Regions from separate parts of the Mesorhizobium sp. M0590 genome, predicted to be linked through region 1. Evidence: predicted binding sites of a transcription regulator. Region 1 holds the regulator's gene; each other region holds the start of a gene.
The links. The regulator LexA, encoded in region 1, represses DNA repair genes until DNA is damaged. The targets are predictions, from matches to a motif close to TGTTCNNNNTGTGTTCNG.
Positions count from the first base shown of each region.

Region 2: the regulator LexA is predicted to act here: its motif matches at 4,123-4,140, upstream of NKI52_RS01545 (helicase-related protein).
Region 3: the regulator LexA is predicted to act here: its motif matches at 3,450-3,467, upstream of NKI52_RS06400 (YifB family Mg chelatase-like AAA ATPase).

Region 1 is NZ_JAMYQN010000010.1:237,860-247,905, reverse strand. It holds gene NKI52_RS18860 (ComEC/Rec2 family competence protein) at 1-1,896, shown strand, start outside; gene lexA (transcriptional repressor LexA) at 1,890-2,624, opposite strand; gene kynU (kynureninase) at 3,073-4,320, shown strand; gene NKI52_RS18845 (hormone-sensitive lipase) at 4,416-5,246, shown strand; gene NKI52_RS18840 (molybdopterin molybdotransferase MoeA) at 5,254-6,459, opposite strand; gene moaC (cyclic pyranopterin monophosphate synthase MoaC) at 6,459-6,965, opposite strand; gene trpC (indole-3-glycerol phosphate synthase TrpC) at 6,968-7,780, opposite strand; gene trpD (anthranilate phosphoribosyltransferase) at 7,785-8,795, opposite strand; gene NKI52_RS18820 (SurA N-terminal domain-containing protein) at 8,792-10,046, opposite strand, start outside.
Region 2 is NZ_JAMYQN010000001.1:294,993-305,038, forward strand. It holds gene NKI52_RS01525 (citrate/2-methylcitrate synthase) at 1-615, shown strand, start outside; gene phaR (polyhydroxyalkanoate synthesis repressor PhaR) at 682-1,290, opposite strand; gene NKI52_RS01535 (acetyl-CoA C-acetyltransferase) at 1,569-2,756, shown strand; gene phbB (acetoacetyl-CoA reductase) at 2,851-3,576, shown strand; gene NKI52_RS01545 (helicase-related protein) at 4,308-7,715, shown strand; gene NKI52_RS01550 (RNA-binding S4 domain-containing protein) at 7,728-8,114, shown strand; gene fdxA (ferredoxin FdxA) at 8,263-8,601, shown strand; gene NKI52_RS01560 (CarD family transcriptional regulator) at 8,970-9,551, shown strand; gene NKI52_RS01565 (amino acid ABC transporter ATP-binding protein) at 9,630-10,046, opposite strand, start outside.
Region 3 is NZ_JAMYQN010000002.1:543,484-553,529, forward strand. It holds gene NKI52_RS06380 (hypothetical protein) at 1-717, opposite strand, end outside; gene NKI52_RS06385 (glycosyltransferase) at 848-1,855, shown strand; gene NKI52_RS06390 (GtrA family protein) at 1,863-2,237, shown strand; gene gshB (glutathione synthase) at 2,456-3,397, shown strand; gene NKI52_RS06400 (YifB family Mg chelatase-like AAA ATPase) at 3,561-5,090, shown strand; gene NKI52_RS06405 (malate synthase G) at 5,344-7,515, opposite strand; gene NKI52_RS06410 (hydantoinase/oxoprolinase N-terminal domain-containing protein) at 7,775-9,802, opposite strand.

The sequences.
Region 1 (10,046 bases):
AGCGGCCGCATCAGGCTGACAATCGATGTGATCTCAACGGCCAGGCCGACACTGCGCTACATGCCGGAACGGGTCCGCGTTTCGGCGATGAAGATACCGGCTGAGCTGACGGCCGGTTCCGAGATCACCGGCTATGTGCGGCTGCTGCCGCCGACCGGCCCGGTGCGGCCCGACAGCTATGATTTCTCCTTCGACAGCTATTTCGCCGGTATCGGCGGCAGCGGCTTTTTTCTCGGCAATCCGAAAGTCGTGTCGTCGGGCAGCATGCCGCTTGGCGCGCAGCTTTCTTCCGCGATCGAAGACGCGCGCGAATCCATCGCCGACCATATCCGCAGCCGCATCGGCGGTGCCGAGGGCGAGATTGCTGCTGCGCTGATCGTCGGCGTGCGCGCCGGCATTCCCGAGGAGATCAACGAAGCGATGCGGCGCACCGGCATCTACCACATCATCTCCATCTCGGGGCTGCATATGGCGTTGGTCGCCGGCACCATCATGGCGCTGCTGCGGGGTGCCTTTGCGCTGTTTCCCGATTTCTCATCGCGACGGCCGGTCAAGAAATATGCCGCGGCCGCCGCGCTTTTTTCGATTGCGGCCTACCTCGTCTTTTCCGGCATTGTCGTGGCGGCCGAACGCAGCTTCATCATGCTGGCGGTGATGCTTATCGCCGTGCTGTTCGACCGGGCCGCGCTCACCATGCGCAACCTGGCGATCTCGGCCATCGCGGTCATCCTGGTGTCGCCGCACGAGGTGGTCGGTCCGAGTTTCCAGATGTCCTTCGCCGCGACGGCGGCCCTTGTCGGCGCCTATGCAGGCTGGTCCGATTACCGCGCCGGCAGGGCCACCACGCCGCCGCCGCGGCTGTCGCCGCTACGCTTTGCCACTCGAAAGGTCCTGCTGGGCATGTGCGGTCTGGCGATGACCTCGATCATTGCAGGGAGCGCCACGGCGCTTTTCGCCATATGGCATTTCCAGCGCGTGGCGCCGCTCAGCCTGTTCGCCAATCTGGCCATCATGCCCATCGTCTCACTGGTCGTCATGCCCTTCGCCGTTCTCAGCGCGCTGGCGATGCCGTTCGGTGCGGATGGCCCTTTCCTCTATGTCATGGGCAAGGGGCTGACGGCGATGATCGCCCTGTCCGGGTGGATATCGGAGCGCTCGCCGATCGATGCGGTCGGGCTGATTTCGCTGAGATCCGTCCTTCTGGTGACGATCGCCCTCGTCATTGCCAGCATGGCGACGACCTGGTTGCGGCTGGCGGCACTTCCTTTTGCGCTCGCCGGCTTGCTGACGACAACGCAGACACGCATACCCGACGTATTGGTCTCGGAGGACGCACGGCTGGTCGCGCTGCCGATCGGCAGCGGTGAACTCGCGGTCAACCGGGCACGCCCGAATGAGTTCACCATCGACAACTGGAAACGCGCGCTCACATCAGAGGCTATCGTCGCGCCGGAAACACCTGGAAAGAACGACCCGCAATTCGACATTGCCGATCCGGCCGACCTACCGCCGGGCATGCCGTTCATTTGCACGGACGGCCTCTGCCTTGCCAGACATCCATCCGGCGCGATCATCGCGCAAGCCAAGGACCGCGATACTGCGCGGCCAGCCTGCGCCTTTGCCAGCTTGATCGTCATCGACGACGCCACCGCCCATAACCCCTGCTACTACGACCGGCTGGTCCTCGTCGTCACCAAACGGCAACTGGCGCACGCGGGAAGTGCCGCCGTCTACTTCGATCCACAAGCGGCAACGCGCGCCGAAATCCGTTTCGCGGTCGAAAAATCATACCGGCCCTGGCACGTGCAGCGGAAATTTTCACGCGCGGCACGGGGCCTGCCGCCATACCGCAGGGCCGACAACCCCAAAGCCGGTGCCAAGGGCGGAGCTCAGTAGCGGCGGATCAGTCCGACGAGCTTGCCCTGCACCTTGACCCTGTCTGGTCCGAAGATGCGCGTCTCGTAGGCCGGATTGGCGGCTTCCAGGGCGATCGAGGCGCCCTTGCGGCGGAACCGCTTCAGCGTCGCTTCCTCCTCGTCGACCAGTGCCACCACGATCTCACCGGGGCTCGCCGTATCGGCATTGCGGATGATCACCGTGTCGCCGTCGAAAATGCCGGCCTCGATCATCGAATCGCCTTTGACCTCGAGCGCATAATGCTCGCCGCCCATGATCATATCCGGCGGCACCGAAATCGAATGCGTCTGGTGCTGGATGGCGTCGATCGGCACACCGGCGGCGATGCGGCCCATCACCGGGATCGAAACGGCGGCGACGACATCGTCGTCATTGCCGGCTGCAGGGACGCGCGACGATGTCGGCTTGCCCTGCCGAGGGGCGCCTTGCCCAAGACTACCCTGGATGACACTCGGCGAGAACTTGCGTGCCGCATTGAGGCCGGGGGCGATCGAGTCAGGCAGGCGCAGCACCTCCAGCGCACGGGCCCGGTTGGGCAAACGGCGAATGAAGCCGCGCTCCTCCAGCGCCGTAATCAGCCGATGGATTCCCGATTTGGAAGCCAGGTCGAGCGCCTCCTTCATCTCGTCGAAGGAGGGCGGAATACCGCTTTCCTTCAATCTTTCGTGGATGAACATAAGCAGTTCGTGTTGTTTGCGTGTCAGCATAGCGACCCCCAACAGAATCAGAAAAACAAACCCAGAACAAACACTATCTGTTCCAGTTGTGTTCCGCAACTGTTTAAAGTTTAATGAATGCGTTAAGGCTTGGGAAACAAACGACGTCCCCTACCGGCGTACCGCATTTTCACCGCCGCGAGCCTCATCGCCTTGATTCTGCTTTCGTTTGCGCCCTTCTGGCCTCCTAGAAGGCGGCACTGGCATCGGCCGTCGGTCGGCAAAGGGCACGGAAGTGAACCCCTATCGACTGTGCGGTTTGGTCAATGCACCGTGAACGAAACGAACTCAAAACGCCAACCTCGCGGTTAAGTCCCGGTTTCCACCGCCTGGTCAGGCTGCTTCTCGCCGGTGGAGCCTTGCTGCGCATAACCAGGTAATGGAAGAACAGTCGATGCGTGTCCGGCGTTGCGTTGGATCTTGGGGGAGCAGACAAATCATGACAGGAATTCCCGATCTCGCGGCCATAAAGGCGATGGATGCCGCGGATCCGCTGCGCGCAATGCGCGACCGCTTTGTGTTGCCGCAAGGAGTGATCTATCTCGACGGCAATTCGCTAGGAGCTGCTTCACGTGCCGCTTTCGATGAACTGCACAAGGCCGCGACCGAAGAATGGTCGCATGATCTCATCCGCGCATGGAACACGGCCGGCTGGTTCAACATGCCGCTTGAACTTGGCGACCAGCTCGGGCGCCTGATCGGTGCCGCGGCCGGCCAGACAGTGGTCTGCGACACGACATCGGTCAACATCTACAAGCTGCTGCACGCCGCCATGGCAATGCGACCGGAGCGGCAGGTCATCGTCGCCGAGGGCGATAGTTTTCCGACGGACCTCTACATAGCTGAGGGTGTGGTTTCGACGCGAAAAGATACGCTGCTGCGCCTCTCGGGGGTCGACGCGCCGACCGTCGAAGAGCTGATCGACGAACGCACCGCCGTGGTGCTGGTCAACCACGTCAACTACAAGTCGGGCGAACTGCGCGACATGCCGGCGCTGACGCGCAGGGCTCAGGAAGCCGGGGCGATGATCGTCTGGGATCTCTGCCACACCGCCGGCGCGATGCCAGTCGAGCTCGACAAGGCAAACGCCGATTTTGCCGTTGGCTGCACCTACAAATATCTGAATGGCGGCCCGGGCGCGCCTGCCTTCATCTATGCGGCTGAGCGGCATCTTTCCGACATCCAGCAGCCGCTCACCGGCTGGTGGGGCCATGCACGGCCCTTCGCCTTCGAGCCAGGCTATGCGGCCGGCACCGGCATCCGCCGGTTTCTGTGCGGCACGCAGCCGGTCCTGTCGATGCGCACGCTGAAGGGCGCGCTCGACATCTGGAACGATGTCGACATGACGGCGGTGCGCAAGAAGAGCATCGCGCTGGCGGATCTGTTCATCGAGCTTGTCGAGGCAAAGTGCGGCACTTACGGGCTCACGCTCGAAAGCACGCGCGATGGGGAAAAACGCGGCAGCCAGATCTCATTCATGCATGAGCATGGCTACCAGGTCATGCGCGCGCTGATCGAACGTGGCGTGATCGGCGATTTTCGCGCGCCATCGACCATGCGCTTCGGCTTCACCCCGCTCTATGTCGGCTATGCCGATGTCTGGCAGGCCGTCAAATTGCTTGAGGACATCCTGCGCACCGGTGCGTGGAAGGATGCGCGCTTCGCCATCAAAGCAGCTGTCACTTGAGATTGATGCGAGAGCTGGAATCGTGAGGCTGGCGACGACGCGCCGCGCGATGCTCACGGCTACGTTGCAAGGCCATATTGCCAGGGAGGCGCAGGGTGTTCGAACGTCACATTGCCGATTGGGACAACGCTTATGCCAACGGCGCCAACATAGCCGGCAGCGATCGCTGGCCGGCGGCCTGGATCGAGCCCGCGCGGGTTTTCCGCGACGTGCTTTCGACCGAGGGCAGGGCGCGGCTCGACATGGCCTATGGCGACAACCCACGCAACCGGCTCGATCTTTTCCTGCCGGCCATCAAGCCCAAGGGACTCGTGGTGTTCGTTCATGGCGGCTACTGGATGGCATTCGACAAGAGTTTCTGGTCGCATCTTGCCACTGGCCCTGTTGATCGCGGCTATGCGGTGGCGATGCCGTCCTACACGCTCTGTCCGCAGATACGCATTGGCGGCATCGTCAAGGAAGTCGGCGCGGCGATCGGCAAGGCGGCGGCGATGGTTCCAGGGCCGCTGATGCTGACCGGACACTCGGCCGGCGGCCATCTTGTTAGCCGGATGGTTACGGCGACGACGCCGCTGGCGCCCGAAGTGGTCCGGCGCGTTCGTCACGTGGTGTCGATCTCGGGGGTGCACGATTTGCGCCCGATCATGCGCACCGGCATGAACGAGACGCTGGCGATCGATGAGGCCGAGGCGCAGGCCGAAAGTCCGGTGCTGCTGCGCCCGATGGACAAGGCCCGCCTGACCTGCTGGGCCGGCGGCGGCGAGCGCGCCGAATTCCTGCGTCAGAGCGCGTTGCTGGCCAACATCTGGATCGGCCTGGGTACCGCGACCAGCTCGGTGGTCGAGCCTGACCGGCATCATTTCAACATCATCGACGGTTTGGCCGATCCAGACCATCCGCTGACCCGGACCTTGATTTCGGAGTGAGGCAGGTTCAGCGTAGCATCAGTACGTCGCAGGGGGAGCCCGCCGCCGCGGCAGGAGCGAACGGCGCGCGAACGATCAGCCCGTTGGCATCGGCCAGCATTTTCAGCATCGAGGAGTCCTGGATGCCGAACGGCGTCGCCACGAGCGTACCGGTGTCATCTATGACAACAGCCCGCACATAATCTTGCCTGAGATCGTTGGCCGGCATGGCAGCACCGAGCCGTGCCCGACGTATATCCTGCTGAAAGGCGCGGCCACCGAGCCGCGCCAGCAGCGGCTTCAGGAAGAGCTGAGTGCAGACCAGGCTTGCCACCGGATTGCCGGGCAGGCCGATGCAGCGAATGTCTCCCAGCCGCCCGAACATCAGTGGCTTGCCCGGCCGCATGGCGATCTTCCAGAAATCGAGCGTCATGCCTTGCCCGGTCAGCACGTCATGGACGAAGTCGTGGTCACCGACCGAGGCACCGCCCAGCGTGACGATGACGTTCGCGCCAGCCTTCACGGCCTTTTCAACCAGCGCAGCGATCGCCTCCCTGCGGTCCGGCGCGATGCCAAGGTCGAGCGCGCGCGCACCGACCGACTGTGCGGCAGCGGCGACACCATAGGCGTTGGAGGAGATGATCTGGTCGGGGCCAACATCGCTGCCCGGCGGCAGCAATTCGTCGCCGGTGGCGATGATGGCGACCAGCGGCCGTTTGACCACGCGCACCTCGGGGTGATTGGCCGATGCCGCCAGCGACAAGGCCGCCGGGTCGAGCAGGCGGCCTTTGGGCAGCAGGACATCGCTCTTGGCGAAATCGAGCCCGAGGCGGCGGATGTTGCGCCCCTGCACCGTCGGTTCCGTCACTTCGACGCTGCCGCCACCGAGATCGCGGACGTTCTCCTGGATGACGATAGTGTCGGCGCCTTCGGGAAGCGGCGCGCCGGTAAAGATGCGCACGGCCTGCCGCTGCTGCACCGTTCCGGCAAAGCCGCGTCCGGCCGGCGCCATGCCGACCACCGAAAGCTTTGCCGGTACGGACGCGATATCGGCCGCCCGCACGGCATAGCCGTCCATGGCGGAGGCGTTGAACGGCGGCTGGGTGCGGAGCGCCACAACCGGCTCCGCCAGCACGCGGTCGGCGGCATCCAGCAGTGCGACGCGTTCGCCCGGCAGCGCTGCTGCGCCGTCCAGCAGGCGCTCGAGCGCCTCGGCAACTGGGACCAGCGCCATTATCGGCCTGCCTCGGTGGCCCCGTCTCCGGTGATCTTGTAGTCGCCGGATTTGCCGCCGGTCTTTTCAACCAGCCTGATGCCGGAGATGACCATGGCGCGGTCGACCGCCTTGGCCATGTCGTAGATGGTCAGGCAAGCGACCGAGACGGCACTCAGAGCCTCCATCTCAACGCCGGTCTTGCCGGTGACGCGGGTCAATGCTGTCACCTTCAGGCCGGGCAGCGCGGCGTCCGCCTCGATATCGACAGATATCCTGGTCAGCAGCAGCGGATGGCAAAGCGGGATCAGTTCATGCGTCTTCTTGGCCGCCATGATGCCGGCAATGCGCGCGGTGCCCAGCACGTCGCCCTTCTTGGCGTCGCCGGCGAGGATCATGTCCAGCGTCTCGGGCCGCATCGCGACAAAACCTTCTGCGACTGCCGTGCGCACCGTCTCAGCCTTGTCGCCGACATCGACCATGTTGGCTTCGCCCTGCGCGCCAAGATGGGTGAGGGCGGCCGCCATCCTCAAACGACCTCTGCCGGCGCCTTGCCCGTCAACAGCAGGCGCGTTGCCGCGGCCACGTCCTGCTGGCGCATCAGGCTCTCGCCGACCAGGAAAGTCGCAATGCCGCTCTGCTCCAGCCGGCGGCAATCGTCGTGCGAAAAGATACCGCTCTCGCTGACCAGATGGCGGTCGGCCGGCACCATCGCTACCAGCCGCTCCGAGGTCTGTAGGCTGGTTTCGAAGGTCCGGAGATTGCGGTTGTTGATTCCGATCAGCCGCGACGACAGCCGCAGCGCGCGTTCCATTTCAGCCTCGTCATGCACTTCGACCAGCGCGTCCATGCCGAGCCCGAACGCTGTCGCTTCGAGTTCTCTTGCCAACGCGTCGTCGACGCTGGCCATGATGATCAGGATGGCATCGGCGCCCCATGCCCTGGCCTCGTAGACCTGATAGGGGTCGAACAGGAAATCCTTGCGCAATGCAGGCAGCTCGATGGCAGCGCGCGCAGTGGTGAGGAATTCGGGCGCGCCTTGGAAGGAGGGTGCGTCGGTCAGCACCGAAAGGCAGGCGGCACCGCCCTTCGCATAGGCCCTGGCCAGCGTCGGTGGATCGAAATCGGCGCGGATCAGGCCTTTGGATGGGCTAGCCTTCTTGATTTCGGCAATCAGCGCGAACCTGCCGGATTTGCGCTTTGCTTCAAGGGCGGAAAGAAAGCCGCGCGGCGCGTCGGCATCCGTCGCCCGTGCCTTGATCTCGGCGAGCGGCACGCGCGCCTTGGCCGCCGTGATCTCGTCGCGCTTGTAAGCCTCGATCTTGCGCAGGATGTCGGACATGGTTTTAACCGTTCGAAATTTCGATCAGCCTGTCGAGCACTTTCAGCGAGCGGCCGCTGTCGATGGCCTGCGCCGCCGTTACCATGCCGTCGGCAAGCGTCGTCGCTTTGCCGGCCACCACCAGCCCGGCGCCGGCATTCATCAGCACCGTATCGCGAAAGGCGCCGGCGGCGCCGCCCAGCATGTCGCGCAGTGCCTGGGCGTTGTGGGCGGCGTCGCCGCCGCGCAACTCGTCCTTGGTGTGCCGCTTCAGTCCGACGGCTTCCGGGGTCAGCGTAAAGCTGCGGATCTCGCCGCCGGCCAGTTCGGCGACAAGTGTCTCGCCGGTGGTGGTGATCTCGTCATAGCCGTCGCCATGGACGATCCAGGCATGGTCGGCACCAAGTTCCTTCAACGTTTCTGCCACGGGCATGATCCATTCGGGCAAGAACACGCCGACCATCTGCCGTCTGACACTCGCCGGATTGGAAAGCGGGCCCAGCAGGTTGAAGATGGTGCGGGTTCCGAGCTCGACCCGGGTCGGGCCGACATGCTTCATCGCCGGGTGATGCGCCGGCGCGAACATGAAGCCGACGCCGGCCTCGTGGATGCAGCGGCCGATCGTCTCCGGAGGGATGTCGATCTTGACGCCCAATGCGATCAGCACATCGGCGGCGCCGGTCAGCGAGGACAGTCCGCGATTGCCGTGCTTGGCGACGGGCACGCCGCTGCCGGCGATGACGAAAGCGGATGCGGTCGAAATGTTGACGCTGTGCGAATTGTCGCCGCCGGTGCCGACAATGTCGATGGCGCCCTCGGGGGCTTCGACACGTAGCATCTTGGCGCGCATGGTGGCGACGGCGCCGGCGATCTCGCTGACGGTCTCACCGCGCACGCGCAAAGCCATCAAGAAGCCGCCGATCTGGCCGGGGGTAGCATCGCCCGACATGATAATGTCGAAGGCCTCGCGCGCCTCCTCGAAAGAAAGAGCGCTGCCGGCGGCGACCTTGGCGATGTGGATCTTCAGCGCGCTCATCTGGCCAGGGCTTGGGTTACGGCCGTCTGATCGATGCGGACGTCATATTGCGTCTGCAACTGCGCCACCAACTGGTCGAGCAGGTCGTCGGACATGCCGGAGGTGAAGGACTTCTGTGCGTCCTCGGGTACTGAGCTGGCATCGGCCCCGGCAGGCTCGAACACCTCGGCAACCTTGAACAGGATCTGTCCGTCGCCCGTAGGTGAGGGGATCAGCCCGGTGCCGCCTTCGCCGACGCCGAACATCGCGGCGGCCCCTTCCTTGCCGAAATCGACGTCGTCAGCATCGCGCTTGACGCCGCGCTTGGTCTGCTTTTCGAGCTTGAGCTCACCGGTGATCACCTCGAGCGTGGCGCCGGCCTTGAGACGCTTCTCGAGCTCTTGTGCTTTTGCGGTGAGCCGTTTGGTGGTCTCCGCCGCGGTCCAGTCGGCCACGACCTTCTGGCGGACTTCGTCCAATGTGCGGTCGCGGGCAGGCGTGATCGCGCTCACGTCGTAGAAGACGAAGCCGTTATCGGCGGTGGTGAGGCCTTCATTGTCGGTTCCGGGTTCGGATTCGAACACCGCCTTGATGAGTGCCGGCGATTCCGGCAGGTCTTTGACGATGCTTCCATCCGGCCGTTGGCCGGTGCGATCGATGGCATCGATGGTGACGACCTTCAGCTTCAATTTGGCGGCTACCTCGGCGAGCGAACTGCCCGAGGCGCGCGTATCCTCGTAATTGTCGTGCACGTCCAGCAAGATGCGGCTTGCCTCGCCCAGTGCCAGGTCCTTGCGGATCTGCTCGGATACTTCGGCCAGCGGCTTCACCACTTCCGGCTTGATCTCGGTGACGCGCAGCAGAACGGGACCAAATGCGCCTTGTACGACCGGGCTGACCTCATTGACATTGAGCTTGAAGGCAGCGTCGGCGACCGCCTTGTCGGCGATCTTGTCCTTGGCCAGCGTGCCGAGCAGCGTGTCGGCCGGCGTCTTGCCTTCGGCAGCGACGATCTTGTCGAAGGTCGCGCCGGTCCTGAGCGAATCGAGCGCCGCCTTTGCGGCATCAGGTGTCTTGAACACAAGCTGCTCGATGGTGCGCATCTCCGGCGTGGTGTAGCGCGCCTTGTTCTTATTGTAGTCGTCGCTGACCTGTTGGTCGGTCACCGCGCTCAAATCCATGATGTCTTCCGGTTCGAGCCTGACATAGAAGAACTTGCGGTATTCGGGCGCAGCGTAGGTTTTCTTGTTTTCCTCGAAATAGGCCGAAAGC
Region 2 (10,046 bases), on a different contig from region 1:
GGAACTGGTGCCGTGCACGAAAGGCTGGCGCGGGGATGGTCGCTCGATGCGGCCGGCGCAGACTTGATCCGTCGCTCACTGGTACTGTTGGCCGATCACGAATTGAACGCATCGACCTTCGCCGCGCCGGTCGCCGCGTCCACCGGTGCACCTGTTTCGGCCTGCCTGCTTGCCGGCCTCGCCACGCTCTCCGGTCCGCGTCATGGCGGCGCCGCGGAGGCGGTCATGATGCTGGCGGAAGATGCGCAGAGATTGGGGCCGGATGCGGCTGTCGGACGCTGGCTCGGTCACGACAGGCCGCTGCCCGGATTTGGCCATCCGCTTTATCCCGACGGCGATCCGCGTGCGGAACCGTTGCTGGCCGCGATAGATGTCGATGATGGGCTGTTACGGCTTTGCGATGCGGCCTTTGCGGCAACGGGCATGCGCCCGAACGTCGATTTCGCTTTGGCCGCGCTGACGCGCGGTCTCCGTTTGCCGTCCGATGCGCCGTTCCGCCTGTTCGCGCTCGGCCGCAGCGTCGGCTGGGCCGCGCATGCCGTGGAGCAGGTGACAAGCAACGGCCTGATCCGGCCACGCGCCCGCTACCAGGGGCCGCTGCCGGAGCAGCTCTAGCCGCGCTGTTTGCGAAGTCTCAGCGGCGCCTGAGCGAAGGTTCGACGCGGCGCCTCGCCCCGGCAATCACGACATGGTGTCGAGCTTGCGCTGCATCGCGGCGATCTGCTCCTTCAGCTCCTGAAGGTCGTCGGGTTTTTCCGGCGTTTCCTTCCTGGCCGGTTCGGCCGGCGCTGCTGCCGGCGCCGAGCCCGCGGACGGGAACGGCGTGAACAGCCGCATGGCGTTCTGGAACATTTCCATGTTGCGCCGCGTCTGCTCCTCCAGCACCTTGATCGGCGTAGCGATCTTCATCATGTCCATCGGCGACTTGCCGAGGGCATCTTTCATCTGCTCGCGAAAGCGCTCCTGCTCCTTCGAGAAGGCCAGCATCGACTGCTCGAGAAAGCTCGGCACGATCATCTGCATCTGGTCGCCATAATAGGCGATGAGCTGACGCAGGAACGGGATCGGCAGCATGTTCTGCCCGTCCTTGTTCTCCAGCTCGAAGATGATCTGGGTCAGTACCGGATGCGTGATGTCGTCACCGGTCTTGGCGTCCTGGACAGTAAAGTCCTCGCCTCTTTTGACCATTTCAGCGAGATCCTCGAGCGTCACATAGGTGCTGGTGCCCGTATTGTAGAGACGGCGATTGGCATATTTCTTGATAACAATAGGTTCGTCTTTTGCGGCCATCTGCATCCTCCCCGGACACCGGGCAGCTTAAGTAAGCCGCCGGTAACGATTGCGCCTTTTTAAAGGATATGCGCAAAAGCGTCATGAATCCAAGCAGTTTGTGCAGTGCGGGAACATTTTATGCTGCGCAGCACGGATGGGCCGCCGTTGCAGCGACGGGCGGCATGCTTGCGGCAGTGGGACGCCATGCCCATTTCGGGTTTGACTCGGGTTGTGGAAAGGGCAAGAAAAGTCCCCGACGGCACCCGAAATCGTTCCCCGAAAGCCTGGAGAAGAACATGTCCGCTTCCAACGCCATCGTTGTCGCCAGTGCAGCACGCACGCCCGTCGGCTCCTTCAACGGCGCTTTCGCCAACACCCCAGCCCATGAATTGGGTGCCGTCGCCGTCAGGGAAGCGCTGGTCCGTGCCGGCGTCGACGGCAAGGAGGTGGACGAGGTCATCCTCGGCCAGATCCTGACCGCGGCTCAAGGACAGAACCCGGCGCGGCAGGCGGCTATGGCCGCCGGCGTGCCGCAGGAGGCGACCTCCTGGGGCCTGAACCAGCTCTGCGGCTCCGGCTTGCGCGCCATCGCGCTCGGCATGCAGCAGATCGCCCAGGGCGATGCAAAAATCATCGTTGCCGGCGGCCAGGAATCGATGTCAATGGCTCCGCATGCGCAACATCTGCGCGGTGGCGTCAAGATGGGCGATTTCAAGCTGATCGACACCATGATCAAGGACGGCCTGACCGATGCCTTCTATGGCTATCATATGGGCAACACCGCTGAGAACGTCGCCCGCCAGTTCCAGATCACCCGCGACGACCAGGACCAGTTCGCACTGGCTTCCCAGAACAAGGCCGAGGCCGCGCAGAAAGCCGGGAAATTCAAGGACGAGATCGTTGCCTTTACAGTCAAGGGCAGGAAGGGCGACACCGTAGTCGACCAGGATGAATACATCCGCCACGGCGCGACAATCGATGCCATGACCAAGCTCAAGCCCGCCTTCGACAAGGAAGGCACGGTGACTGCTGCCAATGCTTCCGGCATCAACGACGGCGCCGCCGCCGTGGTGCTGATGACCGAAGCGGAAGCCGCAAGGCGCGGCATCACACCGCTGGTGCGTATCGTTTCCTGGGCGACCGCCGGTGTCGACCCGCAGATCATGGGGACGGGACCGATCCCCTCCTCGCGCAAGGCGCTGGCCAAGGCCGGCTGGTCGGTTGGCGACCTCGATCTGGTCGAAGCCAACGAGGCCTTTGCCGCGCAGGCCTGCGCCGTCAACAAGGACATGGGCTGGGATCCGGCCATCGTCAACGTCAATGGCGGCGCCATCGCCATCGGCCATCCGGTCGGCGCCTCGGGCGCCCGCATCTTCAACACGCTGGTCTACGAGATGCGCCGCAGAAGTGCCAGGAAAGGCCTTGCCACGCTGTGCATCGGCGGCGGCATGGGTGTTGCCATGTGCGTGGAAGCAATGGGATGAATGGCAAATTGTGAATGGTGAATGGAAGATCGGAGGGCTTACGCAATAATCATTCCCCATTCCCCATTCACCATTCACTCTGGGAGGGAAACGCATGACAAAGGTTGCAATCGTCACAGGCGGGTCGCGCGGCATCGGCGCGGCGATATCGGTCGCCTTGAAAAGCGCCGGCTATTCGGTCGCCGCAAACTACGCCGGCAATGAAGAAGCGGCGGCAAAGTTCAAGGCCGCGACCGGCATCCCGGTCTATAAATGGTCCGTCGCCGACTACGAGGCCTGCGCCGCCGGCATCAAACAGATCGAAGCCGATCTCGGTCCCGTCTCGGTGCTGGTCAACAATGCCGGCATCACTCGTGACGCGATGTTCCACAAGATGACGCGCGAGCAATGGAAAGAGGTCCTCGACACCAACCTTTCCGGCGTCTTCAACATGACGCATCCGTTGTGGGGCGGCATGCGCGACCGCAAGTTCGGTCGCATCATCACCATCTCCTCGATCAACGGCCAGAAAGGCCAGGTCGGCCAGGTCAATTATTCGGCCTCGAAGGCCGGCGATATCGGCTTCACCAAGGCACTGGCCCAGGAAGGCGCGCGCGCCGGCATCACCGTCAACGTCATTTGCCCTGGCTACATCGCCACCGAGATGGTCAAGGCAATGGACGAGAAGGTCCTCAACGAGCGCGTCATCCCGCACATCCCGGTCGGCCGTCTCGGCGAGCCGGAGGAAATCGCGCGCTGCGTCGTCTTCCTCGCTTCCGACGATGCCGGTTTCATCACCGGCTCGACCATATCAGCCAATGGCGGCCAGTACATCGCCTGATCGTTTATCTTTACGTTGAGACAGATACGCGCTTGGACGAACGGGCCTGCAAAACGGCCCGTTTCTATAGCGGTCTTCCCGTTGCAAGATCTCGATGCGGCACGCTGCCCCAATCCGGCACGCAAAGGTTAACGGCCGCTGCGCAGCCTATGCAAAAACCGCCCGGCAGCCTGTGGATTCTCGGTGGAAAAGCTGTTCACAACACAACATGCAGCGGTGAACAAACCAAGAAACTTCGGCTATCTCTGATTCGTCGCCGATTCGTTCCGGCTTTGAGCGGAACGTTAACGGCGAGAGCTGAAAACACCCTCGAAATGATTGAAGCGCGTTAGGAAACATCAATAATTTCATAATGTTGTGCGAAGCAGATTGGCCAGCCACGACCATTCACCGGCAAAGGTTAACCGCAGTGCTCGCTTGGATGCCACTTGCATAAATCGGGCCAGTTTCCGTGATTCAGCATGTGGTGAGACTCGCCGACAGAAAACCCAGATGTAGCCGTGAACAAACCCTGAATCAGCGCGAGTCAGTGATTCGTCGCTGATTCGTTCCAGACTCGTTCCAACTGTTAATCGGGAACAGATTTTCTGGCTTCGAACCAACCAATCGGCCTGCCCTCGGCATATTCCGCTTTCGCTTCGCGCCCGAAATCCCTATGTGTCGCCTGTCATACGCGGCCAATATGGGCGCGCTCCCGACAATGCGAGGCAGAGAGCCTTATTTCCAGGCCGATGAACATCTATCCGAAACACACTGAACCGCTGATCCTGTCGGGTCGAGACGTGACGGCCGTGCTCGGCCCGACCAATACCGGCAAGACCCATCTCGCGATCGAGCGCATGGTGGCGCACGAAAGCGGCGTCATCGGCCTGCCGCTCAGGCTGCTTGCCCGCGAGGTCTATACGCGCGTCTGCGAGAAGGTCGGCGCCCATAAGGTGGCGCTCATCACCGGCGAGGAAAAGATCCAGCCGGCGGGCGCGAAATACTCGGTCTGCACCGTGGAAGCGATGCCGCGCGAGACCGACGCCGCCTTCGTTGCCATCGACGAGGTCCAGCTCGCCGGCGATCTCGAACGCGGACACATCTTCACCGATCGCATCCTGCATCTGCGCGGCCGCCAGGAGACGCTGCTGCTCGGCGCCGCCACCATGCACGGCATTCTGCAGCGCCTGCTGCGGGGCGTGTCGGTAGTGACGCGACCACGCCTGTCGCATCTTGCCTATGTCGGCTCGAAGAAGCTGACCCGCCTGCCGCGGCGCACGGCGATCGTCGCCTTCTCGGCCGACGAGGTCTATGCCATCGCTGAGCTGATCCGCCGCCAGCAGGGCGGTGCCGCCGTCGTGCTCGGCGCACTCAGCCCGCGCACCCGCAACGCCCAGGTGGCGCTGTTCCAGTCGGGCGACGTCGACTACCTCGTCGCCACCGACGCCATCGGCATGGGCCTCAACCTCGACCTCGACCACGTCGCCTTCGCCCAGAATCGCAAATTCGACGGCTACCAGTACCGCAACCTGACGGCGGCCGAGCTCGGCCAGATTGCCGGCCGCGCCGGCCGGCATCTGCGCGACGGCACCTTCGGCGTCACCGGCCAGGTCGATCCGCTGGATGATGAACTGGTCAACAAGATCGAGGCGCATGATTTCGATCCGGTGAAAGTGCTGCAGTGGCGTACCGCGCATTTCAATTTCGCCAGCCTCGATGCGCTGAAGCGCTCGATTGAGACCAACGCCCCGGTAGAAGGCCTGACGCGCGCACTGCCGGCAGTAGACGCGCAGGCGCTCGAGCATCTGTCGCGCGACGACGACATCCGGGCACTCACCACCGATGCCAGGCGCGTGGCGCTGCTTTGGGAAGCCTGCGCGCTGCCCGACTACAGGAAGATCGCGCCGGCCCAGCATGCCGACTTGATCGCCTCCATCTACATGGACCTTGCCAGGCATGGCCATGTCGACGAGAACTACATGGCCGAGCAGGTGCGCCGTGCCGACACAACCGAAGGCGACATCGACACGCTGTCGCACAGGATTGCCCAGATCCGCACATGGACCTTCGTTTCCAACCGGCCCGGCTGGCTGGCCGATCGGGCACACTGGCAGGAAAAGACGCGCGAAATCGAAGACAGATTGTCGGATGCGCTGCATGAGCGGTTGACGAAACGTTTTGTAGACCGCAGGACTTCCGTCCTCATGCGGCGCCTTAGAGAAAACACGATGCCTGAAGCCGAAATCAGCCCAACCGGAACCGTCCTCGTCGAAGGCCATCATGTCGGCGAGCTGCAGGGTTTCCGCTTCACCGCCGACCAGAGCGCCGGCGGCGAGGACGCCAAGGCGGTACGGGCGGCGGCGCAGAAGGCGCTTGCCGCCGAGTTCGAGGCGCGGGCCGAGCGCTTCGGCGCCTCTGCCAATGGCGACATCGCCCTGGGTTCGGATGGCACGCTACGCTGGATCGGCGCGCCGATCGGCACGCTGGTCGCCGGCGAAGACGCTTTGAAGCCGCGTCTCGTTCTGCTCGCCGACGAGCAACTCACCGGCCCGGCACGCGACAAGGTTGCGGCGCGCGCCGAGCGCTTCGTCAACTTCCAGATCGAATCCCTGCTGAAGCCGCTGGTCGATCTCAAGAATGCCGAGCAGATCACCGGCATCGGCCGCGGCATCGCTTTCCAGCTTGTCGAGCATCTCGGCCTCATCAACCGTCGCGACATCGCCGACGAGATGAAGTCGCTCGACCAGGAAGGCCGCGCGGCGCTTCGCCGTCTCGGAGTGCGCTTCGGCGCCTACCATGTCTTCGTCCCGGCGCTGATCAAGCCGGCGCCGGCCGGGCTGATAACGCTGCTGTGGGCGCTGAGAAACGACGGCAAGGACAAGCCCGGCTTCGGCGATGTCGTTCACGCACTGGCCTCCGGCCGCACCTCGGTGGTCATCGATCCGACCTTCGACAAGACCTTCTACAAGCTTGCCGGCTACCGCAATCTTGGCCGGCGTGCTGTACGCGTCGATATTCTCGAACGGCTGGCCGACCTGATCCGGCCGGCGACCAACTGGAAGCCGGGCCTCGGCCCTCGCCCCGACGGCGCCTATGACGGTCAGTCCTTCATGGTGACGCCGCCGATGATGTCGATCCTCGGCGCCACCGCCGACGACATGGAAGAAATCCTGAAGGGACTCGGCTATCGCGCCGATGCCAAACCGGCGGCCGAGGTCAAGGCGCGGCTCGAAGCACAGGACAATGCCGCGCGTGAAGCTGCCGCTGCAAAGCAGGCGGCGGAAGAGGCTGCGCGAGTCGAGCAGGCGAGGATGGCGGAAGCAGCTGCCGCGGCAGAGCCGCCGGCGGAGGCTTCGGAACCTGTGTCGGATGCGGCTCCTGTTGCGGAGGCGGCGGCCGAAGCTGTGACCGAAGCGACGGCAGAGCCTGTCGCGGAAGCTCCAGCCCCTGAAGCTGCGGCAGAAGTCACGCAAGAGACCCGGCCCGCCGCGGAGGCGACTGCTGAAGCGCCTGCGGAACCAGCGGCCGAGCCAAGGGCGGAACTTGGGGCGGAAACTGAGGCTGCGGCACCGGCAGAACCGCCGGTTTTCGAAACTATGGAAACATCGCCGGCCGAACCTGCGACGACGGCGGAAGCCGTCGCCGGCGAGCCCGCTCCAGAGGCCGAGGAGCCAAAACCCGTTCTGTTGTGGCGGCAGGGCCGTTTCGACCAGCGCCCGCGTCATCGCCAGCATGACAACCGCCCCCGGGACAATCATCGGGACAATCGCGCGCGCAATGGTCAAGCTGCGCCGGACAGCCGCAGCGATGCGCCGGCAGATGCCGGCGGACAACCGGCGCCGGGCGACCGGCCCGCCCGTCAGGGGCGCCACGACCAGCGCGACGGCGCCGGCAAGCCGCGCTTCGATCGCAGCAAGTTCAAGCCCAGGCCGCAAGGCGAGGCGGCAGATCAGCGCGCCGGCAAGCCGCAAGGTGAACGCCCGGACCGGCGCGAAAACCGGCCCGACTGGAAGGCTGGCCGGCAGGACGGCAAAGGCGGCGCCCAAGGCGCAAAACCCGCCTTCCAGCCAAAGCCGCGTGAGGAACGCCCGGTCCGCTTCGACCCGGACTCGCCCTTCGCCAAGCTCGCCGCGTTGCGCGACCAGCTGAAGAAGTAGGCTGCTCGTCCAATGGTCACTGATGCCCGCCAGCGCATCGACAAGTGGCTGTTCTTCTCGCGCGCGGTAAAATCGCGCACGCTGGCAGCCAAGCTGGTCGTCGCCGGACGCGTCCGCATCAATCGCGACAAAGCAGCGCAGGCCTCCGATACGGTCCGGCCGGGCGACGTTTTGACCATCACGCTGGAGCGGCGGATCTCCGTCTGGAAAGTCCTTGGCACCGGCGCACGGCGTGGCCCGGCCGAAGAGGCCCGCCTGCTCTACGAGGACATGTCGCCGCCCCCCGCGCCCAAGGACGAGGCGCTTCCGGATGCGGTGCCGCCGTTGCGCGAGGCCGGCAGCGGTCGCCCGACGAAGAAGGAACGCCGCCAGACCGACCACCTGCTCGGCGACGATTGAGCAAGGTCGAACGCCCGCTTTGCCGGCCTTCCGGAATTCCATTCCGGAAACCGCGGCACCGCTGGCAGGGGCCGCCCTTGCCACCAGCGGACAAAGGCGTTACCTCACCAAAAAAGCCCAATAAAATGGGACGTCCCGGAGCCGACCAATGACCTATGTCGTGACCGACAATTGCATAAAATGCAAATACATGGACTGCATCGAGGTCTGTCCGGTCGACTGCTTCTACGAAGGTGAGAACATGCTCGTCATCCACCCGGACGAGTGCATCGATTGCGGTGTCTGCGAACCGGAATGCCCGGCCGACGCGATCAAGCCCGACACCGAGTCGGGTCTCGACAAATGGCTGCAGATCAACACCGAATATGCCGAGAAATGGCCCAACATCACCGCCAAGAAGGAGCCGCCGGCCGACGCTAAAAATTTCGATGGCGAAACTGGCAAGTTCGAGAAATATTTCTCCCCCGAGCCCGGCGAAGGCGACTGACGAGCCTGCCGGCTGCGGCGGCCTGACGCCGCGTAACAGACGTGATACATTAACTGCCTTGACAGGCGGCGACGGCGCGTGGCCTTCGCGCGTGCAGCAAAACCTTGATTCTTCCGACTTTTTGTGTTATATCAACCAAACATGCCGGTGACACAACGTCGATTTATGGCGCAAACGCCCCAAATCACTGAAAGGTGAATTTCTCAATCCGGACCAGAGCGATCTGGGGCAGGCGGTCGCAATGTTGCGATTTGCCGGTCCTGGCCTTTCCGGTGAGTTCATCGTTGTGTGGCTAAGGACCGGTCACCCCGGTCGCACGAGTTCGGGCCGGCACGATGCCGGTACCACAACAAGGAGTTCAGGGCGTAATGGCAACGATCACCCCGCAGAAGAAGTCCACCGCAGCGCGCCACGGTTTCAAGACCGGCGAGTACATCGTCTATCCGGCGCATGGTGTCGGCCAGATCGTCTCGATCGATGAGCAGGAAGTCGCGGGCCACAAGCTGGAGTTGTTCGTCATCGACTTCCAGAAGGACAAGATGCGCCTCAAGGTGCCGGTCGCCAAGGCGACCTCGATCGGCATGCGCAAGCTGTCGGAAGAGGATTATGTCGAGCGCGCGCTGAAGGTCGTGCAGGGCCGCGCCCGCGTCAAGCGCACCATGTGGTCACGCCGTGCCCAGGAATATGATGCCAAGATCAACTCCGGCGATCTGATCTCGATCTCGGAAGTGGTGCGCGACCTTTACCGCGCCGATAACCAGCCGGAGCAGTCCTATTCCGAGCGCCAGCTCTACGAGGCGGCCCTCGACCGCATGGCCCGCGAGATCGCGGCCGTCAACCGCATGTCGGAGACCGAAGCGGTGCGCCTCATCGAGGTGAACCTCAATAAGGGCCCGAAGCGCGGCGCCAAGGCCGACAACGAGGAAGCCGAGCAGGAAGAAGCCGCCTGAGCTTTTTTGCTTTCGAATTCAGAAAAACCCGGCCTTGCGCCGGGTTTTTTGTTTTGGCTGACCGGCGAGAATGCATATCTAACCTTCGCCGCCGTCCTCCCTTTCCGCCTCGTGCTTTAGTGTGGCGATGAACCGCTTGGTCCGCTGGCGTTCCGGGTTGCTGAACAGCACCGCGGCCGGGCCTTGTTCGACGATGTTGCCGGCATCGAGGAACACCACTTCCCGCGCGATCTTGGAGGCGAGCCGCAGGTCATGCGTCGCCATCACCATGGTCGTGCCCTCGCTGGCGAGCTTGCCGAGCACGTCGACCACCTCCTGCGCCAGTTCCGGATCGAGTGCCGAGGTCGGCTCGTCGCAGAGCAGGACCTTCGGCGAAGGCGCCAGCGCCCGGGCAATCGCCACGCGCTGCTGCTGGCCACCTGACAGGGTCGCCGGCCAGGCATCGGCCTTGTGCGCCATGCCGACCTTTTCGAGCAGGGCCAGCGCCCGTTCGCG
Region 3 (10,046 bases), on a different contig from region 1:
GCCGGCAAAGCCGAGGCCGAAATCCCTGGCGATCAGCCTCTCGCCATTGGCGCCGAGGGCGAACAGCATGGCGACAGAGGCGCCGATGGTGGCCACATAAGGGGCGGTCTCCATACCGACGGCCAGCATCAATCCGGCGCACAGGCCGGAGAGCAATGCCGCCGGCCTGCGCATTGGCGCTTCAAGCAATAGGCTCAGGCTGGCCATGCTCAGCATCAGCTGGATATTGTGGTGATCGAGCGCGCCAGGCGAAAAAATGCCAATGAAATACAGTGCGGCAGCGCCGACCACGACAGCGGGCAGCACGGCGCTGTCACCGGCAAAGCTGCGTGCGGCGCGGGCGGTGAAAAACACGGTCAGGCAGAAGAGCAGCGTCGGCCACAGCACTTGCGCAACATTCTCGGCAAAGGCCGCGCTGCCGGTCAGGGCCGATACGGCGATGATGATGGCGGCGATCGGCGCATCGACCAGCCGCGACCAATGCATGACGAAACCGCCTTCCAGGCCCATCCTGTACTGGTGCAGATCGAACCAGCCCTGGCTGGCCAGCATGTCGCGAACTTCGACAAGGCGCAGCAGATTGTCGTTGTCGCCGCCGGCATTGGTCAATTCCGGGAAGCCGGCAAGGGCATTGACGGCAAGTGCCGGCAACGTGGCAAGCAGCGCCAGCGCGATATCGGACCTCCAAATGGAGGCGCCATCGTCGGCTGTGCTCATATCAGGACCTTTGGAAGGAATACGGTGCGGTTTAAACCTAGCCTTAACAGCTTCAATAAATAGTAAAGCCGCCCGAGCGAGGCCGGCGCTTGAGCGGTCAGGGGCCTCACAGGGCATCCGGAGACGAAAAATGCCACAAGAAGTGCGCCATGAGCCGAGCATCGCCGTGCTCCTGCCTTGCTACAATGAGGAGCTGACGATCGGCGAAGTGGTGCGGCGCTTTCGCGAAACGCTGCCTGCCGCCGCGATCTATGTCTACGACAACAATTCGCGCGATCTGACGGCGCTCCGAGCCCGCGCCGCCGGCGCCATCGTGGTGCGCGAGCCGCGCCAGGGCAAAGGCAATGTCGTGCGCCGCATGTTCGCCGACATCGAGGCCGACATCTACCTGATGGCCGACGGCGACGGCACCTATGCGCCGGAGGACGCGCCGCAACTGATCAACACGCTGCTGACCGAGCGCTCCGACATGGTGGTGGGCACCAGGCGCGGCGTCGCCAACGACGCCGGCAGGACAGGCCACGCCTTCGGCAACCGCATCTTCAACAGCCTCTACAAACGTTTGTTCGGCTCGGACTTTACCGATATCTTCTCGGGTTACCGCGCCTTCACCAGGCGCTTCGTCAAGAGTTTTCCCGCCGTTTCCGGCGGTTTCGAGATCGAGACCGAAATGTCGGTGCACGCCTCGCAGCTCAAATTGCCGGTCAGCGAGATCGGACTCGACTATGGCCGCCGGCCGGAAGGCTCCTCGTCGAAGCTGTCGACCTTTCGCGACGGCGCGAAGATCCTGTGGATGTTCGCCATGCTGATGAAGGAGACGCAGCCGCTGCGTTTCTTCGGCGCTTTTTCGGTGTTCTTCCTGGCATCAAGCCTGTTTCTGATGGCGCCGGTGCTGATCGAGTTCGCCGAAACCGGGCTTGTGCCGCGCATGCCGACCTGGGTTCTGTCGGTCGGCCTGCTGCTGCTGTCGATGCTGGCGGCGGTGACCGGGGTGATCCTCGATTCGGTGTCGCGCGGCCGCGCCGAGCAGAAGCGCATCTTCTATCTGTCGATGCCTTCCGGTCGCGTCGAACGTGAACGTGCAAGCGCGCTCGCGACTTTGAAGGCCGGACCGCGCAAGACCCCGCGCGCGGCCTAGAGCCTAAATGGGACGCCTCGCCCGCTTCATTGTCGCCGGCGGCATCGGCTTCGTCGCCGACGCGGGTGCGCTTTGGCTGGTGCTGGCGGCAACGCCGCTTGGCCCCTTGGCAGCCCGCATCATTTCGATCGGTTTTGCGCTGTCCGCCACCTGGCTGATCAACCGCCACCTGACCTTCTCGCCTTCCAGCCGGGGCATCGCGCATGAGGGCGCCCGCTACGGCGGCGTCGGCATTGCCACCAGCGTCGTCAATTATCTCGTCTATTGCGTCATGTTGTTCGCACTGCCGATGGTGTCGCCGCTCATAGCCCTTGCGGTCGCCTCGCTGGTCGCCATGGCGCTGTCCTTCCTCGGCTATTCCAAGCTGGTGTTCGACCGCTGAAGGCACATCGCGTTGGGATCTGCGCCAAGCGAAGCGCAGCCTCATCATGACCTTGGCCGATTGGCAGAGGCCGCCGATTTCCTTATATCGCTGTCGTCGATGCATCGGCCCGAAAAATCGGAATCGATTTTCGGAAAGCACGATGCATGGATTCAAAAAATGTTGGAGCGTACTTTGTGCGTCCAAGTGGATCGCTCCAAGTGCGCCGGAGAGCTGCCATGCCCCTGAAAGTCGCCGTCCAGATGGACCACATCTCCAGCGTGTCGGTAGCCGGCGACACGTCGTTTGCGCTGTCGCTGGAAGCGCAGCGGCGCGGCCACCGGCTGTTCCACTACACGCCCGACCGGCTGTCGCTGCGCGACGGCAAGGTGTTTGCCCGTATCGAGGCGATGCAGGTTCGCGACGAGAAGGGCAATCATTATTCGCTGGGCGAAGAAGTCCGCACCGATCTTTCGGAGATGGACGTCATCCTTTTGCGGCAGGATCCGCCCTTCGACATGAACTACATCACCACCACGCATATTCTCGAGCGCATCCATCCGAAGACCCTGGTGGTCAACGACCCGGCCTGGGTGCGCAACAGCCCGGAAAAGATCTTCGTCACCGAATTTTCCGACCTGATGCCGGCGACGCTGATCACCAAGGATCCGCTCGAGGTCGCCGCCTTCCGCAAGGAGTTCGGCGACATCATCGTCAAGCCGCTCTATGGCAATGGCGGCGCCGGCATCTTCCACCTGCACGAGGCCGACCGCAATCTCGCCTCGCTGCTCGAAATGTTCGGCCAGATGTTCCGCGAACCCTACATCGTGCAACGCTATCTGAAAGAGGTGCGGGCCGGGGACAAGCGCATCATCCTGATCGACGGCGAGCCGGTCGGCGCCATCAACCGGGTACCGGCCGAGCATGATTCGCGCTCCAACATGCATGTCGGCGGCCGCGCTGAAAAAACCGAGCTGACGGTGCGCGAACGCGAGATCTGTGCCCGCATCGGCCCCGCGCTGAAGGAGCGCGGCTTCATCCTTGTCGGCATCGACGTGATCGGCGACTACATGACCGAGATCAACGTGACCTCACCGACCGGCATACGCGAAGTGCAGCGCTTCGGCGGCGCCGACATCGCCAGCCTGTTCTGGGATGCCGTGGAGGAGAAGCGCAACTAGCCTCGCTTCGCGAGCGGCCGCGTTGCAAACCATTGCCGCCGTTGCGCTCAGCTGTTCCCCAAATGTTCTTGCCTTCGCCGGAAATCTGTGGTTGTCTCGGGTGACGCCGTTCGCGGCATGATCGCAAAGGCTTGGGGCAAAAGCCTGCATCCGGGGTGAAGACATGGTGGCGCGGGTTCGCACGGTTGCTTTCCAGGGCATCGAGGCCGTGCCGGTCGACGTGCAGGTGATGATCGCGCCGGGCAAGGTCAACATGCACATCGTCGGGCTGGCCGACAAGGCCGTAGCCGAAAGCCGCGAGCGGGTGCAGGCAGCACTTCATGCATCCGGCCTGTCGATGCCGTCGAAGAAGGTCACCGTCAATCTGGCGCCCGCCGACCTGCCCAAGGAAGGCAGCCACTACGATTTGCCGATCGCGCTCGGGCTGATGGCGGCGCTCGGCGCCATTCCGGGCGACATGCTGGCCGGCTATGTCGTGCTTGGCGAATTGTCGCTCGACGGCACCATCGCCGCGGTGGCTGGCGCGCTGCCGGCGGCAATCGGTGCCAATGCCGAAGGCAAGGGCTTGATCTGCCCGTTCGCCTGCGGGCCGGAAGCGGCCTGGGCCGGCAAGGATTTCGACATATTGGCGCCGCGCAGCCTGATCGCCATCGCCAATCATTTTCGCGGCACGCAGGTTCTGTCGCGGCCGGAAGCCGGCATCCATGCCTCGGCGCGCGACCTGCCCGACCTTGCCGACATCAAGGGCCAGGAGACCGCCAAGCGGGCGCTGGAGGTGGCGGCGGCCGGCGGCCACAATCTTCTGATGGTCGGACCGCCGGGGTCGGGAAAGTCGATGCTGGCGCAGCGGCTGCCGTCGATCCTGCCGCCGCTGGCGCCCAGGGAATTGCTCGAAGTCTCGATGATCGCCTCGGTGGCCGGCGAACTCGGCGAAGGAAAACTCACCGACCGGCGGCCGTTCCGCGCGCCACATCATTCGGCCTCGATGGCGGCGATGGTCGGCGGCGGTCTGCGCGTGCGGCCGGGCGAGGCCTCGCTTGCCCATCACGGCGTGCTGTTCCTCGACGAGTTCCCCGAATTCTCGCCGCAGGCGCTCGATGCACTGCGCCAGCCGCTCGAGACCGGCGACTGCATGATCGCGCGCGCCAATCATCGCGTCACCTATCCGGCGCGTATCCAACTGGTCGCGGCGATGAACCCGTGCCGTTGCGGCATGGCCGGCGAGCCGGGCTATCGCTGTCTACGCGGCGATCGCTGCCGCACCGACTACCAGGCGCGCATTTCCGGCCCGCTGCTCGATCGCATCGATCTCAGGATCGAGGTGCCGGCGGTCTCGGCCAGCGATCTGATCCGGCCGGACCGGGCGGAGAAAAGTGCCGCCGTCGCACTACGTGTTGCCCGCGCCCGTACGATCCAGCGCGAGCGCTTCGAGCGGCTCGGCGCGACCGCCACCACCAACGCCCATTGCTCGCCGTCAGTCATCGAGGAGATCGCCATGCCCGATGCCGCCGGCCTGTCTCTGCTCAGGGACGCCAGCGAAAAGCTTGGCTTTTCCGCGCGGGCCTATCACCGCGTCCTGAAGGTGGCGCGGACCCTGGCCGATCTCGAGGCCAGCGAGACGGTCGGCCGCATCCATCTGGCCGAAGCGATTTCCTACCGCATGAGCTCGGAACGGATGGCACAAGCGGCGTAGCGTTTTTCCCTCCCCCTCGAGGGGAGGGTGGCCGCGAAGCGGCCGGGTGGGGTCGCCGGTGAGACGCTCGGCCTGTCGCATTTCGAAACCGGCCGAGGTGCGGAGCGTTGCGATGCTCCTCCTAGGGCGCACCGTCAGAATTGGGTTGGCGCACTGCATTGGCGACCCCACCCGGCCCTTCGGGCCACCCTCCCCTCAAGGGGGAGGGGGACGCCGGCGCTTACCCTTGGCCTGCGTGCATCGTGCTTTCGGTTCAGCCGTTATCCCGCGCCTTCAGCTCCAGCCGCCGCGCGTGCAGCACTGGCTCGGTGTAGCCGTTGGGTTGCACGCGGCCTTTGAAGACCAGGTCGCAGGCGGCGAGGAAGGCGATGGACTTGTCGAAATCCGGCGCCATCGGCCGGTAGAGCGGATCGCCTTGGTTCTGGCGGTCGACGATCGCCGCCATGCGTTTCATCGTCTCCATGACCTGCTCGGGCGTGCAGACGCCGTGATGCAGCCAGTTGGCGATGTGCTGCGAGGAGATGCGCAGCGTGGCGCGGTCCTCCATCAGACCGACGTCGTTTATATCCGGCACTTTCGAACAGCCGACGCCCTGGTCGATCCAGCGCACGACATAACCCAGAATGCCTTGCGCATTGTTGTCGAGTTCCTTCTGGATGTCTTCAGGCGACCAGTTCGGCCGCCTTGCTACCGGCACCGACAGGATGTCGTCGAGCTTCGCCTTCGGCCGGTTCTTCAGCGCCGCCTGGACGGCATGGACATCGACCTTGTGGTAGTGCGTGGCGTGCAGTGTCGCCGCCGTCGGCGACGGCACCCAGGCGGTATTGGCGCCGGCCTTGGGATGCACGATTTTCTCGGCCAGCATCGCCGCCATCAGGTCGGGCATCGCCCACATGCCCTTGCCTATCTGGGCGTGGCCGGCCAACCCACATTCCAGCCCGATGTCGACGTTCCAGGCTTCGTAGGCGGCAATCCAGGCGGCCTGCTTCATGTCGCCCTTGCGGATCATCGGGCCGGCCTCCATCGAGGTGTGGATCTCGTCGCCGGTGCGATCGAGGAAGCCGGTGTTGATGAAGACGACGCGTTCTTTCGCGGCGCGGATCGCCTCCTTGAGGTTGACGGTGGTGCGCCGCTCCTCGTCCATGATGCCCATCTTGATGGTGTTTTTGGCCATACCGAGCAGCGCTTCGACGCGGTCGAAAATCTCGACGGCGAAGGCAACTTCGTCGGGCCCGTGCATCTTGGGCTTTACGATGTACATCGAGCCGGCGCGAGAATTGGCGCGGCGCCCGTTCACGCCGATGTCATGCAGCGCGATCAGCGCCGTCAGCGCCGCATCCATGATGCCTTCCGGCACCTCGTTGCCGTCGCGGTCTGATATCGCCGGATTGGTCATGAGGTGGCCGACATTCCTGACCAGCATCAGCGAGCGGCCCGGCAAGGTCAGCGTGCCGCCATCGGGCGCGGTATAGGAGCGGTCTGGGTTGAGCCTGCGGACAAAGCTCTTGCCGGCCTTGGTGATCTCCTCCGCCAAGTCGCCCTTCATCAGGCCGAGCCAGTTGCGGTAGACCAGCACCTTATCTTCGGCATCGACGGCCGCCACCGAATCCTCACAGTCCTGGATGGTGGTCAGTGCCGATTCCAGCACGACATCGGCAATGCCGGCCGGATCGGTGCGGCCGATCTGGTTGTTGCGGTCGATGACGATTTCAATGTGCAGGCCGTTCTTGACCAGCAGGACGGCTTCGGGGTCGGCGGCATCGCCGCGATAGCCGGCAAACTGTCTGAGGTCGGCAAGCGTGGTGGCGCCGGCACCCTCGCCCAGCCGCAACATGCCGTTGGCGACCGAAAGCCCGTTGACGCCGGCCCATTTGCCTGTGGTGAGCGGCACCGCCTCGTCGAAGAAGCTTTTCACCCAGGCGACGACCTTGGCGCCGCGCGCCGGATTGAATTTGTTGCCTCGCTCGGCGCCGGCCGTCTCCGGGATGGCGTCGGTTCCGTAGAGCGCATCGTACAGCGAGCCCCAGCGCGCATTGGCGGCGTTCAGCGCATAACGCGCATTCATCACCGGCACCACCAGCTGCGGCCCGGCGACCGAAGCGATTTCCGGGTCGACATTTTCGGTCGTCACGCTGAAGGCCGGCCCCTCGGGCAGCAGATAGCCGATCTCGCGGAGGAAGCTCGTGTAGGCCTCCATGTCGACGGGCGCGCCGTTGTCGCGATACCAGCGGTCGAGCTTGTCCTGCATGGCATCGCGCTTTTCGAGCAGCGCCCGGTTTTTTGGCGAGAGATCATGGACGATCGCCGAAAAACCGCTCCAGAATGCCTCCGCTTCAATGCCGGTGCCCGGCAGCGCCTCGTTCACGACAAAATCATGAAGCGCGCGGGCAATCCGCAATCCGGCGATCTCGACGCGATCGGTCATCAGGGCTTCTCCAAGGCGAACGGCTAGGCCGGGCCTTTGGCATGTCACGGTGGCAGGGTCAATTCAGCTTAGGGTGAAGGTAGGGCGTTTTCGCTGCCGATCTCCCCCTTTGTGGGGGAGATGGCCGGCAGGCCAGAGGGGGTCGCCTCGCGTGGAGTGCAACCTCTTCTTTGCACCAAATCGCGTCGCGCTTCATGCGAGGCGACCCCCTCTGTCGCCTTCGGCGACATCTCCCCCCTCGAGGGGGGAGATTACGCGCTCACACCGCAATCCTTGGCCGTCCCGACGCCACCGCCACGACATGCGCCTCGATGAACATGCGCTGGCCCTCTACGGTGGAGACGCGGTATTCGCTGGCGATTTCGATCTCGGCGCTGTCGGTGCCGGCATCCTTAGCCCGCCCGGCGGCAATCGCCCGCACATCTTTCTCCGCCGCCGCGATTGCCGCCGCCTCGTCGTTGAAATCGCGCACGCTTTCGCCTGAGGCGACGCGGAATAGCCCTTCCTTGGGCTGGCTGACCCGCGCCTCGGCCGATACCCGGACCTGGCCGACGACGGCGCCGAGCGCGTTGGCGACATCGGTATCCTGCGGCACCACGCATCGATTGCCGACCAGCTCGGCCAGGCCGGCATAATGCAGCGGCGCCGAGGCGCCGAGGCCGATGACCGGACGGTCGAGGGCGACGCTCAAGCGGGCGATGCCGGGATGCGCGTCGACGGCGCGCTGGACCAGGGCATGGGCGACGGTCGCCGCGCCATCCAGCCCGTCCTCGGCAAAGGCGGTTTCGAGGATGACTTCGGCCGACAGGCGGGTCAGCGCGGTCAGCACCCGTTCCGAGATCGCCTCCGGCGAGGCGGCGATGAACTGGCCGCGGCCGTCACGCCTGCGCGCGAACAGCTCGGCACCCAGACGCGCCGCGGCCGCATCCCAATTGGCCTGGCTGCCCAGCACATGCGCGGCGTCCGACGGCGTGAAGCCGGCGACATGCACCAGCCCGCGCGACACCAGCCGGTTCAAGGTGGCGTTCTGGGCGTTCGAGGTCAGCAATCTGTCGAGAGCCTGCGGCACGGCGCCGATCAGCTCGTAGAGCTTGACTTCGGCACCGGTCAGTCCGGCCGCCAGCCGCTCCGGCACGCCGGTGCGCACCGCCAGCCGGCCATCCATGCGGCCGGGGTTGGGCGCGCGCAGCTGGCGTTCGAGCTCCGCCGTGACGGCATCGCCATGGATCATGCCGGCCAGCGCCAGCGGCACCAGGCGGCGCGGCCCGAGCAGGATTCTCGGATTGAGCGCGCCGTCCTCCAGCGCCACTTCGGAATCGCCGCCGAGGCCAAAGGTGCGCATGGCGACGGCCTCGACCATGGTGCGGAACCCGCCGACGGTGGCGCCTTCCGGATCGAGCCGCGGCCGGCCCTTGTCGAGCACGGCGACGTCGGTGGTGGTGCCGCCGATATCGGAGACCACAGCATCGTCGAGGCCGGTCATGTGGCGGGCACCGACGAGGCTGGCGGCCGGGCCGGACAGGATGGTCTCGATCGGCCGCTGGCGGGCAAAGGCGGCCGAGACCAAAGCGCCGTCGCCGCGCACCACCATCAGCGGGGCGGCGATGTTGCGCGCGGCCAAAAAACCTTCGGTTGCCGCGACCAGCCGGTCGATCATCGAGATCAGCCTGGCGTTGAGCAATGTCGTCAGCGCCCGGCGCGGGCCGCCGAGCTTGGCCGACAGTTCGTGGCTGGCGGTGACCGGCAGGCCGGTCCTGTCGCGGATCAGGTTCCGCGCGCTTAGCTCATGCGCCGGGTTGCGGGTGGCGAAATAGGCGCAGACGGCAAAGCCGGACACCGACTTTTCCAGTTCCGGCAAAGCTGCCTCCAGCGCGGAAAGATCGAGCTTTGCCGCATTGCCATGGACATCGTGGCCGCCGGGGCAGAACACCACCGGGTCGGTGCCGAGCGCCGCCTTCAGCCCGTCGCGGGCAAGGTCGCCCTCGGCAAAGCCGATCATCACCAGCGCCACGCGGCCGCCCTGGCCCTCGACCAGCGCATTGGTGGCTAGCGTCGTCGACATAGACACCAATTTGATCGCTGCCGGGTCGGTGCCGGCCTTTTGCAGCACCGCATCGACCGCGCCGGAGATGCCGACCGCCAGGTCGTGCCGTGTCGTCAGCGCCTTGGCCTTTGCCAGCACTTTGCCGTTAGGGCCGCCGGCTTCCGACCACAGCACGGCATCGGTATAGGTGCCGCCGGTGTCGATGCCGAGGAACAGGGGTGAGGGTTTGGGCTTGGCGGTCATTGGCGGGTCCGGAGAATTCTCTTGCCCCGCCCTTAGCCGATATGAACGGGCCGATAAAGGCACGAGCGCTGGGCCAAGGCAGCGTAATCTCCCCCCTCGAGGGGGAGATGGCCGGCAGGCCAGAGGGGGTCGTCTCGCGTGGAGCCCCGGCATTCTCTGGCCGCGATGGCATTGGCGTCAGGACGTACCGACCCCCCTCTGTCGCCTTCGGCGACATCTCCCCCTCAAGGGGGGAGATCGCTAG